DNA from 2 places in the Enteractinococcus fodinae genome. Region 2 is predicted to be linked to the other one. Evidence: riboswitches for the same ligand, from Rfam matches in the RefSeq annotation. Region 2 holds a riboswitch; the other holds the start of a gene.
What was found. A riboswitch is a leader RNA that binds a small molecule or an ion and turns the genes downstream of it on or off. The one in region 2 is predicted to bind S-adenosylmethionine.
Positions count from the first base shown of each region.

Region 1 (5,843 bases), 450 kb from region 2:
TGCTTGGTCCCTTGCTGTCCGGTGTCCTGCTGGGAAATACTTCGTTGACCGAGGCGCAGGCCGGAGGCGACGATCTCACCCACAGTATTAATCTAGCCCTGTGGATTGGTGCGATCACTTCGATAGTGGCGGTCCCGATCTTGTATACGCTGCGTGCTACCCACCCACCGGCACCGACCACGCAGACCCAAGACCTTGTCGTTGTCGAGGCCGGCGCGAAACCCTCGGTGCGTAACATCTTGAAACTGCCGGGGATAACGTCCCACATGTTTGCAGCGCTCGCGTTACTCGCGATTCTTGATATCTTGGTGGCGTTTATGCCGCTGGTCGGGGAGGCCTATGGTGTCTCTCCGATGGTCATCGGGGCGCTGTTGGCTATCCGAGGTGCCACATCGGTACTCTCGCGGATCTTTATTCGGCCGTTGTCCGCCAGGTACGCGCGCAATAATCTGCTTTTGGTAGCACTGTTGGTGTCGGCTGCCGCCATTGCTGTTGTGCCCGGGGTCGTGGGGTGGGGCGTTCCGGGCATGGTTGCGGCTTTTATTTTTATGGCCGTGGGCGGTTTCACGTTGGGTGTTGGACAGCCGATTACGATGACCCTGATATCGCAGGGTGTGCCGCGATCGTGGCGCAGTCCAGCGTTAGCCCTGCGATTGGTGGGTAACAGGGTGGGACAAGTAGTGTTGCCGCTGGCCGCGAGCCTGGTTGCGGGACCGGTGGGTCCTGCCGGTGGGATATGGTTTGCCTGCGCGATTCTTGGAATCTCTGGGGCAGAACGACTGTTGAATAAGCGCACCGGACCGGAACCCAATGCTGCCCAGGAGAACTGACTAGTGGTTGCGTCTATAGCGATTCAAGGCCCACCAGAGCACAGCTCCGATGCCGACGGCGCTTGTCAGTCCACCCAGTAGCCACCAGGAACGCTGACCTGAGTCGCGTTCTTGTGGCGCAGCACTTTCAACCTGGCTCCCGGTTGGTGTTCGGTCGGCATGGCCGGGGGACGACAATTGGGCTTTGATCGCATCGAGTTCGTCCTCAGAAATAGGCGGGAGCGTCTCAAGTTCGGAAGCTTGTTCATCTGCATCGCGGGGACCGGGCATGACCAGCGGTGAACCCCGATGCGATTGCATACCGAATATCTCGGGCAGTAAGTACCGCGGGCTTTCGGCGAGCGGGCGAATTTCACGAGGGCCCCGCCGTTCGGTGTCAGCGGCACTGAGGTCTTCTGACGGTGTCGTTGTGGCCGTTGGTGATGGGGACGGTGTCGATGCTGGTGGTGGAGCATAGGGCGTGGGCGGTGCGCTCGCGATCGGCGGTTGCGGGGTGGTGGGGGTGCTCGGCGTCATCGCCGGTGCACTGGGCGGTGTCGGAGAGGCCATATTGGGTGAAGGTGACCGTGACGGCGTCGGTTGCGGCGTGGTAGAAGGCGGCTCCGGTGGGACAGTTGGTGACGGAGAAGCTGTTTCATCGGGGGACTCTTCATCGGAGGACTCCGGAGAAGCTCCGTCGTTAGTCGGCTGTTCAGTGGTCTCCGATTCAGGCTCCTCCGGGATACCCGGAATAGCTACCTCGCAATATGTCCTTTGTCTGTTTTGTTCATCCCAGCCTTCGACGAGGACGAGAAGGTCCGTCTCGGAGCGAGGCACCACAATCGAGGTCTGGTCTATCCTGTCGAAATCCACGTGCTCATCGTCATCCTCGATGACTGCAAGATCTTCCAGTGTCTCCAGGTGTTCAGATTCGATCGTGACGGCGTCATCGGTTGTGTCGATGATATCGCAAGACATCTGGCCGCCCGGAGTCTCTTCTGCAGAAGGCTCCTCGGTCACCACGGATGAAGATGGGTCAGGAGACTCCGCCGTCGCGTACGCTGCACTGGCGGGCCCGAAGGCAAACAGGCCGATGGCCGCTAAGAAGCCCGCTCCAATGGCGAGCCTCATGACGCCGTAGAAACTTTCTGGGCGATCGGTCCGCGGTCGCTTGCGGCGATGACGTAGTGCACCTGCTGGCCTTCTTCAAGTCGACGGAAGCCGGTTTGGTCAATGCCGGTGTGGTGGACGAAAACATCCCCCGATGCGTCATCGGGGGTAATGAAGCCGTATCCTTTTTCGATATTGAACCATTTAACGGTGCCGGTCTGCCGATCAGACATGGATAAATTCTCATTTCTGGTAATCAGGTATCAACACGGGCCGACGTGCATTTTCTACCAGACCACAGGCTAGTGGATCACGGGCTTATTGGGAAACTCATTGGGCATACTTATAGATCAACGCAAGATTCACAACGTGAGATTTCGTCATGAAAAATCCCGCCGCCTGATGAAAGGGGTTCATCTGGCGGCGGGATTACAACATCACTCGCACCTTGAAGAGGTACCTCTAGTGTAATAAAGGTTATTTTAAACTATCCGAACGCCAGCTGTGAACTTCCTGGATGCTTTTATTGACTGTTGTATCCGCGCAACCGGTCGAGCTGTCGGCGTTCCTTCTTCGTCGGTCGACCCGTCCCGCGTTCACGCTTGGGGACGGCGACCAGGTGCCGTGGGATCGGTGCGGGGGAGTGGTCGATGTAGTGCTTGATGGCCACCGGGTATCCCACGCGTTTCTCCAACAGGCCGGTGACTTCGATGATCCGTTCGCGGCCGGGCTGGCGGAAGGTGATCGTCTGGCCAACCCGGAGTTTATGGGATGGTTTGACGGGTTCCCCGTCGACTTTGATTTTGCCGCCTTTGACCGCAGTACTCGCCGCTGAGCGGGTTTTGAACAGCCGCACAGCGTGGAGCCAGATATCGACGCGAACTGCATCCATGGCAGGTTAGTGGTCCCGAATATTGCGGAATTGTGATTTATGGAAGACCAGCGGTTCGTGAATGTCCGTGAAGTCCGCCAGGTTATGGACTTCTAAGAGGGCCACGATGTGGTCACCGGCGGGAAACTCACCGTACACCGAGGTTTCCAACCACAGCGCTGACTCTTCAACGAAGATTGCGTCGTCGTTGGTAGCGGTGTGCAGCCCGGCGAACCGGTCCGAGCCCTTGGCGGCCATTTGACGGGCGATCAGTCCCTGACCTTCACCAAGAATCGATACACCGATGCGGCGAGTCTCGCGCAGTAGCGGCCAGGTGGCCGAAGTGTTCTGCACGGCCACAGAGACCAGCGGTGGATCCAAGGAGACACCGACGGTGAATGAGGAAGCAACCATGCCCTGCGGGTTACCGTGCGCATCATATGAGGCGAGCGCCGCCACACCCGAGGGGAATTGCCCAAAGGCACTGCGTAGGGACAGCGGTGAAATGTCGTCGGTGAGCTTGGTGGTCTGCAGGTTACGGGCTTGCAAAGTTGAGGTCACAATCTTGCCTTCGAAGGTTGGCGCTCGAGGGCGCTCGAACGCTGTACTTGCCAGACACGGGGTCTTCCGTGCGGCCGAATCATCACCTGGGGCACCCCACTACAACGTGGGAGGGTTGCCGTCTTACAGCCAGGGCTAAATAGTCGTAAGAGCTCGTGATTCTGCAGATAAGACTAACCTATTTTGCATACGGGGCAAAGTAGAGATTGTCACATTTATTCAAACCGGTAGCGGATGGCTTCGGCGTGGGCGTGTAAGCCTTCTGATTGCGCCAGTCTCTGAATTCCGGGCGCCAACGGTTCCAGACCGGCCTTGTCGTAGCGGATGCGTTGCTGGAGGCGTAAGAACGAGACGGTGTTGAGGCCAGAAGAAAACCGAGCGGTCCCCGAGGTGGGCAGGACGTGGTTGGATCCGGCGGAGTAATCTCCCAGCGGAACCGGCGCATATGGACCCAAAAATACTGCACCGGCGTGCGTAATCTGCTCGAGTACCGCTTCGTTGTCTTTGGTTTGGATTTCTAAGTGTTCGGTGGCGATCGCATTGGTCACGTCGATGGCTTCTTCCAGGGTGCTCACGACCAGTGCGCCCGACTGTTGGCCGGTCAGGGCCTCCCGAATCTGGTCTTCCAACACGGCTCCGGGCACTTGCTGTTCTATCTGTGCCACGACGGCTTCGGCGAAGTCCATTGAGGTGGTGACCAAGACGGATGCGGCCAGCGGATCGTGCTCGGATTGCGAGATCAAGTCGGCCGCAACCCAGGCCGGGTTGGCGGTCTCATCGGCCAACACCAGGATTTCGGAGGGGCCTGCCACCGCGTCGATGCCGACCTTGCCAAAGAACGCCTGTTTGGCCGCGGCCACATACACATTGCCCGGGCCGGTAATCAGGTCCACGGGCTCACACACGGTTGCTCCGGAAGCGTCGCTGACACCCAACGCGAGCATCGCGATGGCTTGGGCCCCGCCGGTGGCATAGACCTCTTCGACACCCAGCAGTTTGCACGCCGCCAGGATGGTCGGGTGGGGGAGACCGTTGAAGTCGGCCTGCGGTGGCGAGGTGATGGCGATGCCGGGGACGCCGGCGGCCTGGGCGGGAACCACGTTCATGATGACCGACGACGGGTAGACGGCTCGTCCGCCGGGAACATACAGACCCACGCGCTGGATGGGAACCCAGTGATTCTCCACGGTGGCGCCATCAGCCAGCGGTACCACGGTGTCCGGGGGCAGCTGTGCGGCGTGGACTGCCCGTGCCCGGGCGATGGATTCTTCTAGCGCATCGCGAACATCAGCCTCGAGTTTCTCGAGGGCTTGCGTCATGGCATGCTCGGGGACGCGCAGGTTGTCAGGCCGTACCCCATCGAACTGTTCGGTGAAGTCTAAGACTGCTTCCGCGCCACGGGCTTTGACCTGATCAATGATGGGTTCCACGACGGCCGACGCATCAGAAATCTCGAGTTTGGCGCGCGGCATCACGGTTGCAGGATCAAAGGTGGTGGGGCGCAAATCGGTGATGTGAAGCATGCCTGTTAGTGTATCGGTTTTCAGGATTAGTTCAGATCGCGCTGAGAGGATGGTGCCTATGTTGCGTCACGAAACCGAAGAGGCCCCGGCTGACCCGTCCGAGGGGCCGTCAATGCCCAATGTTGAAGAAGCAGTTCCCGAGGATGTTCAAAACTCGGCATTAGAAAATATTGATTCGCTGGGCCCCATATTTGGTGCCAGCTTGAACATCGCTATTGGGGCGCTGGCGGGGTTCGCGTTGACGGCCGTGGTCGCCCTGGCCGCAGGCTTCGTGCTCCGCCGACGCAAACGCATGCGCTCGCATCTGAAGATTTTGTTGACGCCTGCATTTACCGCCATGGTGTTTCTTGGTGCTCGGGTCGGGTTAGAACTCTCCGGTCGGGATCTTCGACTCTATGACCTCTTAGCGTTCTTACTGTTGATCGGAACTGCCTCAGGGTTCGCCTGGTTAGCGCTTCGGGTCGTCAATGTTATTGAGCGCCGCGTGGAGCTGCAATATGACGAGGTCACCGCCGCCGATCGGCGTGGCCGCCGGATCAAAACCCAGATGCAACTTATCAAGCGGGTGCTCCATACGGCCATCATTGTGGTGGCCGTGGCAGCCATTCTGTTGGCGATTCCGCAGGTTCGGGCGTTGGGGGCCGGGCTGTTAGCCTCGGCTGGTTTGGTATCCGTCGTGGCAGCACTGGCTGTTCAAACCACCTTGACCAACGTCTTTGCTGGCATGCAGTTGGCGTTTACCGACGCGATCCGAGTCGGAGACGTCGTCGTGATGGATGACTACTACGGCACCATTGAAGACATCACAATGTCGTATGTGGTGTTGAAAATCTGGGACGGTCGCCGGATTATCTACCCATCGTCGTATTTCACAACCACACCGTTTGAAAACTACACCCGCACCGGCACTGAAATTTCCGCCGGGATCGATTTCCATGTCGACTGGCGGGTGCCCGTCGACGCGCTGCG
Region 1 is NZ_JAVDYJ010000001.1:511,239-517,081, forward strand. Features, by position in the region: gene J2S62_RS02330 (MFS transporter) at 1-830, shown strand, start outside; gene J2S62_RS02335 (hypothetical protein) at 831-1,940, opposite strand; gene J2S62_RS02340 (cold-shock protein) at 1,937-2,152, opposite strand; gene J2S62_RS02345 (RNA-binding S4 domain-containing protein) at 2,443-2,811, opposite strand; gene J2S62_RS02350 (flavin reductase family protein) at 2,818-3,351, opposite strand; SAM riboswitch class IV at 3,390-3,512, opposite strand; gene hisD (histidinol dehydrogenase) at 3,567-4,874, opposite strand; gene J2S62_RS02360 (mechanosensitive ion channel family protein) at 4,933-5,843, shown strand, end outside.
Region 1: it holds a riboswitch for S-adenosylmethionine, as region 2 does, so the genes downstream of both, J2S62_RS02350 (flavin reductase family protein) here and J2S62_RS00310 (MetQ/NlpA family ABC transporter substrate-binding protein) in region 2, are expected to answer to the same signal.

Region 2 (5,843 bases):
CCAACCAGCCATCCGCCGCCGCGGCACGTTGGGATCCTGAATCGGACCCGACGCAACCGGTTCAGCAGCAGGTTGCTCTGCCGCATCAGCGGGTTGGGCAACCGATTCCGCAGCTGGGGCGGGTGCCGACGCTTGCGGTGCAGCGGCTGGCGCAACCGGACCTGCCGTATTGGCTACGGTCAGTGGCTGCCAACCGGCCATGCGGCGGCGCGGCACGTTGGGGTCTTGTGGCGGCCCGTCAGCAACCGGAGCCGCTTGAGCAGCGGCTGCAGCCGACTGCTCAGCGGCCGGTGTGTGCTCTGGCTGAGGTGCCGGTGTTTGTGCAGGCTCTGGGGCCGCTTGGGGTGCAGCTGGTGCTGGGGCAGCGGTGGGCGCGTCGGGGTTTTCGACGGCCAACGGCTGCCATCCGACCATTCGACGTTTAGACATAAATATCAGCTTCGACGGGCTTGGATTTCATCAACAACTTTTGGCACGACCTCGAAGAGGTCACCCACCACACCGAAGTCAGCCACATCGAAAATTGGGGCGTCTTCGTCCTTGTTGATGGCAATAATGGTCTTGGCGGTCTGCATACCAGCCAAGTGCTGGATCGCACCGGAAATTCCTACCGCAATGTAGAGATCCGGGGAAACCGAAACACCGGTTTGTCCAACCTGTAAGTTGTGCGGCACGTAACCGGAGTCGACAGCAGCACGGGAGGCACCGATGGCGGCATTGAATTGATCAGCCAGGTCCTCGACGAGTTTGAAGTTCTCTTCGGAACCTAGACCGCGACCACCCGAGACGACGACTGAGGCAGCGGTCAGGGCTGGGCGGTCCGAAGCGGCCTCAACCTCTTCGGCCGACACGATGGTGGCACCTGGGCCGGTCTGAACCTCAACATCGGAGTTCACCACGGTAGGTTCAGCAACAGCTGCGGCGCGGGTATCGATCGTGCCGGGACGCAGGGTGGCGATCATCAGCCCACCTTCGACGGTGGATTCGGTGTTGTAGTCGCCACCGAAAATCGAGTGGGTGACGACGGTTTCTTGGCCGTCAGCATCCCAGTACAACCCGGTGGCATCAGCGGCGACCGCGCCCTTGGCTGCGATGGCAATACGACCGGCAAAGGAGGCATTGACCGGGCCATGTGCCATGAGCAGCAGTGACGCGCCGTAATGTTTTACAGCAGCTACACCGGCGGCGACGTCGGCGGTACCGAACTGATCCTCTGGACCGGTGTGTACAAAGATTTCGGTGGCCCCGGCCTGTCCCAGCGCTGCGATGGTCTCGGCATCGGGAGTCGAGGTGACCACGGCGACGGGGTCGCCAACGATTGAGGCGGCACCCAGTACTTCAGCGGGTTCTGCATTCGTTACTAAAGCAAGTACTTTCGTCACGTAGGAAAGCTCCTTAGATCAAGTGCCGTTGGGCAAGGAAGTCGACAAGTTCAGTGGCAGCGGTATCGCCCGAGACCTTCTGGCCGGCCTCTTTCGGCGGGCGTTCTGCGGCAGAAACCATCACGTTACGCACATACGCGGCATCTGGCCCGGCCGAAATACCGAGATCAGCAAGTGAGGTTACGGCGATTTCTTTCTTCTTGGCCTCACGGATGGCTTTGAAGTTTGGCAGTTTTGGCTCGCCGGCCTTTTCGGTCAGCGATACGACCGCTGGAGTCGTCGCCGACAGCGTGATTTTTTCGGTTTCGGTGTTGGTCACACCGGTGATCGTCCCGTCGGCAATCTCGATCGAGTCCGCGCCCACGATGTGTGGACGGCCCAAGATTTCAGCGATCATCGCTGGGACCATGGCGCCGCGACCATCGGTGGATTCGGCACCGGACAAAATAATGTCGGCGTCTTTGGCCGCTTCGGCCAATACGCGGGCGGTCTGGACCATATCCGACCCTGCCAGCGCGTCATCGACCACGTGAACGGCACGATCTGCTGCCAGTGCTAGCACCTTCCGGATGGCTTTATCCGCGTCAGCAGGACCCATGGTCACCGCCACGACCTCGGTCGCAGTCCCGTCTTTTTTCAGATCGGCCGCGACAGCACAGACCCGTTCGTCGATTTCATCGACCACATTTTCGGATGCTTCCCGAGCCAACAGGCCGGTATCCAACGCGATCTGGCGTTTCTCATAGGTGTCAGGCACCTGCTTCACTAGCACTACGACTTTCATGTCCACCTCAACAGTGATGACGTTCACTCAGACTATATTTTTGTACAATATACCGTACAATCTAGATGCCCCATAGAACCCGAAGGTTACGGAAGCTGTGACCTCAAACACCATACCGTAAAAAGGTAGCGTCCCATGCCGACAGCCGATCTTAACGCCGATTTGACCGCCAAGGCCCGCATTCGTCAGGTGGCCCTGGAGCTTTTTGCGCTCAACGGAGCCGACGCCACCTCAATGCGCGCCATCTCGTCACGCGCTGGCGTCACCGTGGGGCTGATTACGCATCATTTTGGCACCAAAGCTGGGCTGATTCAGGCCGTGGAGGATGATTTACTTAACGGCATTCAGAAAGCGATCGAATATAAAGAAACCGACGCTACCGTGGACGGGGTCGTCAAGAAACTCGATCAGCGGCTGATGGATCATATCGACGCGAACCCGCTGGTAGCCGCCTATCTGCGGCGCATGATGCTCATCGAGGGCAATGGAGAGGGTTCCGACATTACCGAGCGGTTCACCCGCATGGCATTACGGCAGATTAAAGATCTGCGTCGACACGGGATCGCTTCGACGGCCCGCGAAGCAGAAGACCAGGTCATGCAAGTCATGCTGGTCCAACTCGGCCAGGTACTGATGCAACCCTTCGTCGATCAAATCGCCGGCTATTTGCAGCGCGACCCAGAGCAATATCGATTGAGCCTGCGCAAGACTAAACACTGAGGGTGGTTCGTGGTCTCCTGCCGCGTCGGCATAAATATTCACCTGACGCAACACTACTTAACACTGCTAACTAGGTATTTCGTCGAGCTCAATAGCTTGGCCTCTGACCCTACAACGTTGCAATGACGGGGTTTCTTATGTCGGCCGACATGTTGTGAGTAGCCGCTGACCTGGGTCACAGCCAGCCCTAAGACCCGACTGAGACGTTTCCCCATCCCCTTCGATGTAGAGTGACTCTCGATCCGTGAACACGGATCATTACCATCCAGAGCGACTGAGAGATCTGGCTCAACGACGTCGCAGCAACCTCCCCTAGGGGTCCGGTGCTACCGCCAGCAACGATGGAGCCTTTTTGTGATCGCATTTTCTGTTTCTTCCATGTTTGTCGCGCCGACGTTTACCTGGGAACAGCACACCTCGTATTGCGGATCGTCCTAGATACCCAGACGCGGCGACAAGGTGAACACGATCTGTCGCATCACTGCCGAAGCGCACCTCATCCTTATGGAACTTCACCGCCGCCCGGCGAGTATGTTCCTTCGACTCGATCCATAGAGAGATGAATTCATGACTGTCCCACATCGCACACCTTCGAAACTGCTATTTGGAGCCGTGAGTGCTGCCGGAATCCTTGCCCTAAGTTCTTGCGGATTAGCTAATGATGATGATCAGACCATTTCGATGATCCTCACGGAGTCTGGCCCGTTCCAGGAACCAACGAACATAGCCTCCGACATCCTGGAAGCGGAAGGCTGGACCTTAGAGCCCACCTACGTCACCGATATAGTCCAGCCGAATCAAGTGGTTTCCAACGGTGAGTATGATGTCAACTACTTCCAGCATTTGGCATATCTGCGACAGTTCAATGACGATTACGATCTAGATGTCGAGCCACTACTCGCAGTATTTCAAGCCCCCGCAGGTATCTACTCCGAGCGACACGATACCGTGGAAGAGCTACCACACGGCGCGCAAATTGCTCTCCCCGTAGATCGCGCGAACAACGGGCGAGGACTTCTGCTATTGCACGAAGCTGGCCTCTTGGAAGTGGATACCTCTCAGGACGTCACCCAGATTTCTCAAGAAGACATTATCGATAACCCGAACGAATATGATTTCGTCGAAGTAGACCAGCAATCCCTGGCACAAATCCTTCCTGATGTGGACGCAGGCTTTTCATTCACCAGGCTTATCGCAGAAGCAGATCTCGAGGTAGAGGCTACTGAACCATTGCTGATCGAAGAAGATGCAGAAGCTCAAATACCTTATACCGTGGTGATTGCCGCAGCGTCTGACTTTGCCGAGAATGAGCCTGAAAAATACGAAGCTCTACGGGCGGCCTACCAGTCAGAAGAGGTGCAGGAGTGGTTTGAAGGATACATCGGCGGCCTCAAAAAAACCGCATTCGATCTCGACATATCGGAACTCTGGGAAGATTTTCAAGCCACTGAGGAAGCCTCCTAAGGCTCCCTCGATACCAATCACCGGCTGCCTGCAGCGCGATCCAACACAAACTCGAGTGGGTCGTCCACGCATGAATGTTAACAACCTGTTTCTCAGTGCCTCTGACCTGACGACAGGGTTTGCTCCTGCGGGATTAAACACGGTGGAAACCGCTGCAGCGTACCTCTCAGCTGGCCGACAATGGCTCTACCTGCACCTCCGCGCCGCGGAGCATTGTCGAAGGAGCTGAAGCCATCATGAAACTGTCACCAGAATCTGAAGCCGTGGTGAAAGAAACCGCCGGTGTAGTCGCCGAGATCGCCGATGAAGCGACCGCGTTGTTTTATCGCGATATGTTTGCCGCCCACCCGGAACTGCTCAATGTTTTCAACCAAGCCAACCAGGCGATCGGCGAGCAACCCAAAGCATTAGCGGCCTCCGTCGTCGCCTTCGCGGTCCATCTCATCGACCCGGATGCCCCCGACTTCACCCCGGTCATGCAACGGATCGCCCACAAACACGTCTCACTGGGGATTACTGCCTCGCAGTATCTGATCGTCGGGCGGTATCTACTGGGCGCGGTTGCCAAAGTCCTCGGCGATGCCGCGACTCCAGAAATTGCAGCCGCCTGGGATGAAGTGTACTGGCTGTTTGCCACCGCCCTGATCGCTGAAGAAGCCAAGCTCTATGCCCAGGCCGGCACTGATCCTGAAGAACCCTACCGTCCGTACCGGGTGGTCGAACGGTTTGAAGAATCCGATGAGATCTTTTCGCTGCTGTTGGCCCCGCTGGACGGTCAGGTGCCCAGTCACTACACGGGCCAGTATGTGTCGATCGCCGTGGATCTGCCCGACGGGTATCGCCAGCCCCGCCAGTACACCATCTCCTCGGGTCCGCGCGGCGATTCACTGCGGGTGACCATCAAACGAGTGCGCGGCGTCGATGGCGCACCGGATGGCCGCGTTTCGGGCTGGCTACATGAGCATGCCACCCCGGGGACCGTGCTGAACGTGTCGCAGCCGGCTGGGGATGTCATTCTGCAGGATTCCGACAAACCGCTGGTTTTGGTCTCGGCGGGGATTGGTATCACTCCGGTCGCGGCGATTATGGAGGACCTGTCCCGTCGACAACCCGATCGGACCGTGCGTCTCTTCCACGCCGATAAGACGCATGCGCATCACGCCCTGTATGACGGCCTACGCCGTCAGGTGCTGGCCATGTCGGATGCTCGCGCGCAGAACTGGTACGAAGAAGGCGCCGAGGAGGCTCCGACCCTGCATCCAGCGCGCCCGGGCTTCATGGACCTCTCTGACGTCGAGCTCCCGGCCGATGCCGAAGTGTTCATGTGCGGTCCCCTACCGTTTATGCAGATCGCTCGAAAGACGCTCATGGACCAGGGCGTGCCCTCGGAATCGATCCACTATGAGGTCTTCGGCCCCGATATGTGGGCACAGCGTCCGGCCTAAACCTGACAGGCCGTCTCCTGCCCTTCGGCCAGAGCTCGCTGCTGGGCC
Region 2 is NZ_JAVDYJ010000001.1:64,835-70,677, reverse strand. Features, by position in the region: gene J2S62_RS00330 (cytochrome b/b6 domain-containing protein) at 1-429, opposite strand, end outside; gene J2S62_RS00325 (electron transfer flavoprotein subunit alpha/FixB family protein) at 435-1,382, opposite strand; gene J2S62_RS00320 (electron transfer flavoprotein subunit beta/FixA family protein) at 1,396-2,193, opposite strand; gene J2S62_RS00315 (TetR/AcrR family transcriptional regulator) at 2,302-2,886, shown strand; SAM riboswitch class I at 3,145-3,234, shown strand; gene J2S62_RS00310 (MetQ/NlpA family ABC transporter substrate-binding protein) at 3,454-4,350, shown strand; gene J2S62_RS00305 (globin domain-containing protein) at 4,587-5,795, shown strand; gene J2S62_RS00300 (helix-turn-helix domain-containing protein) at 5,792-5,843, opposite strand, start outside.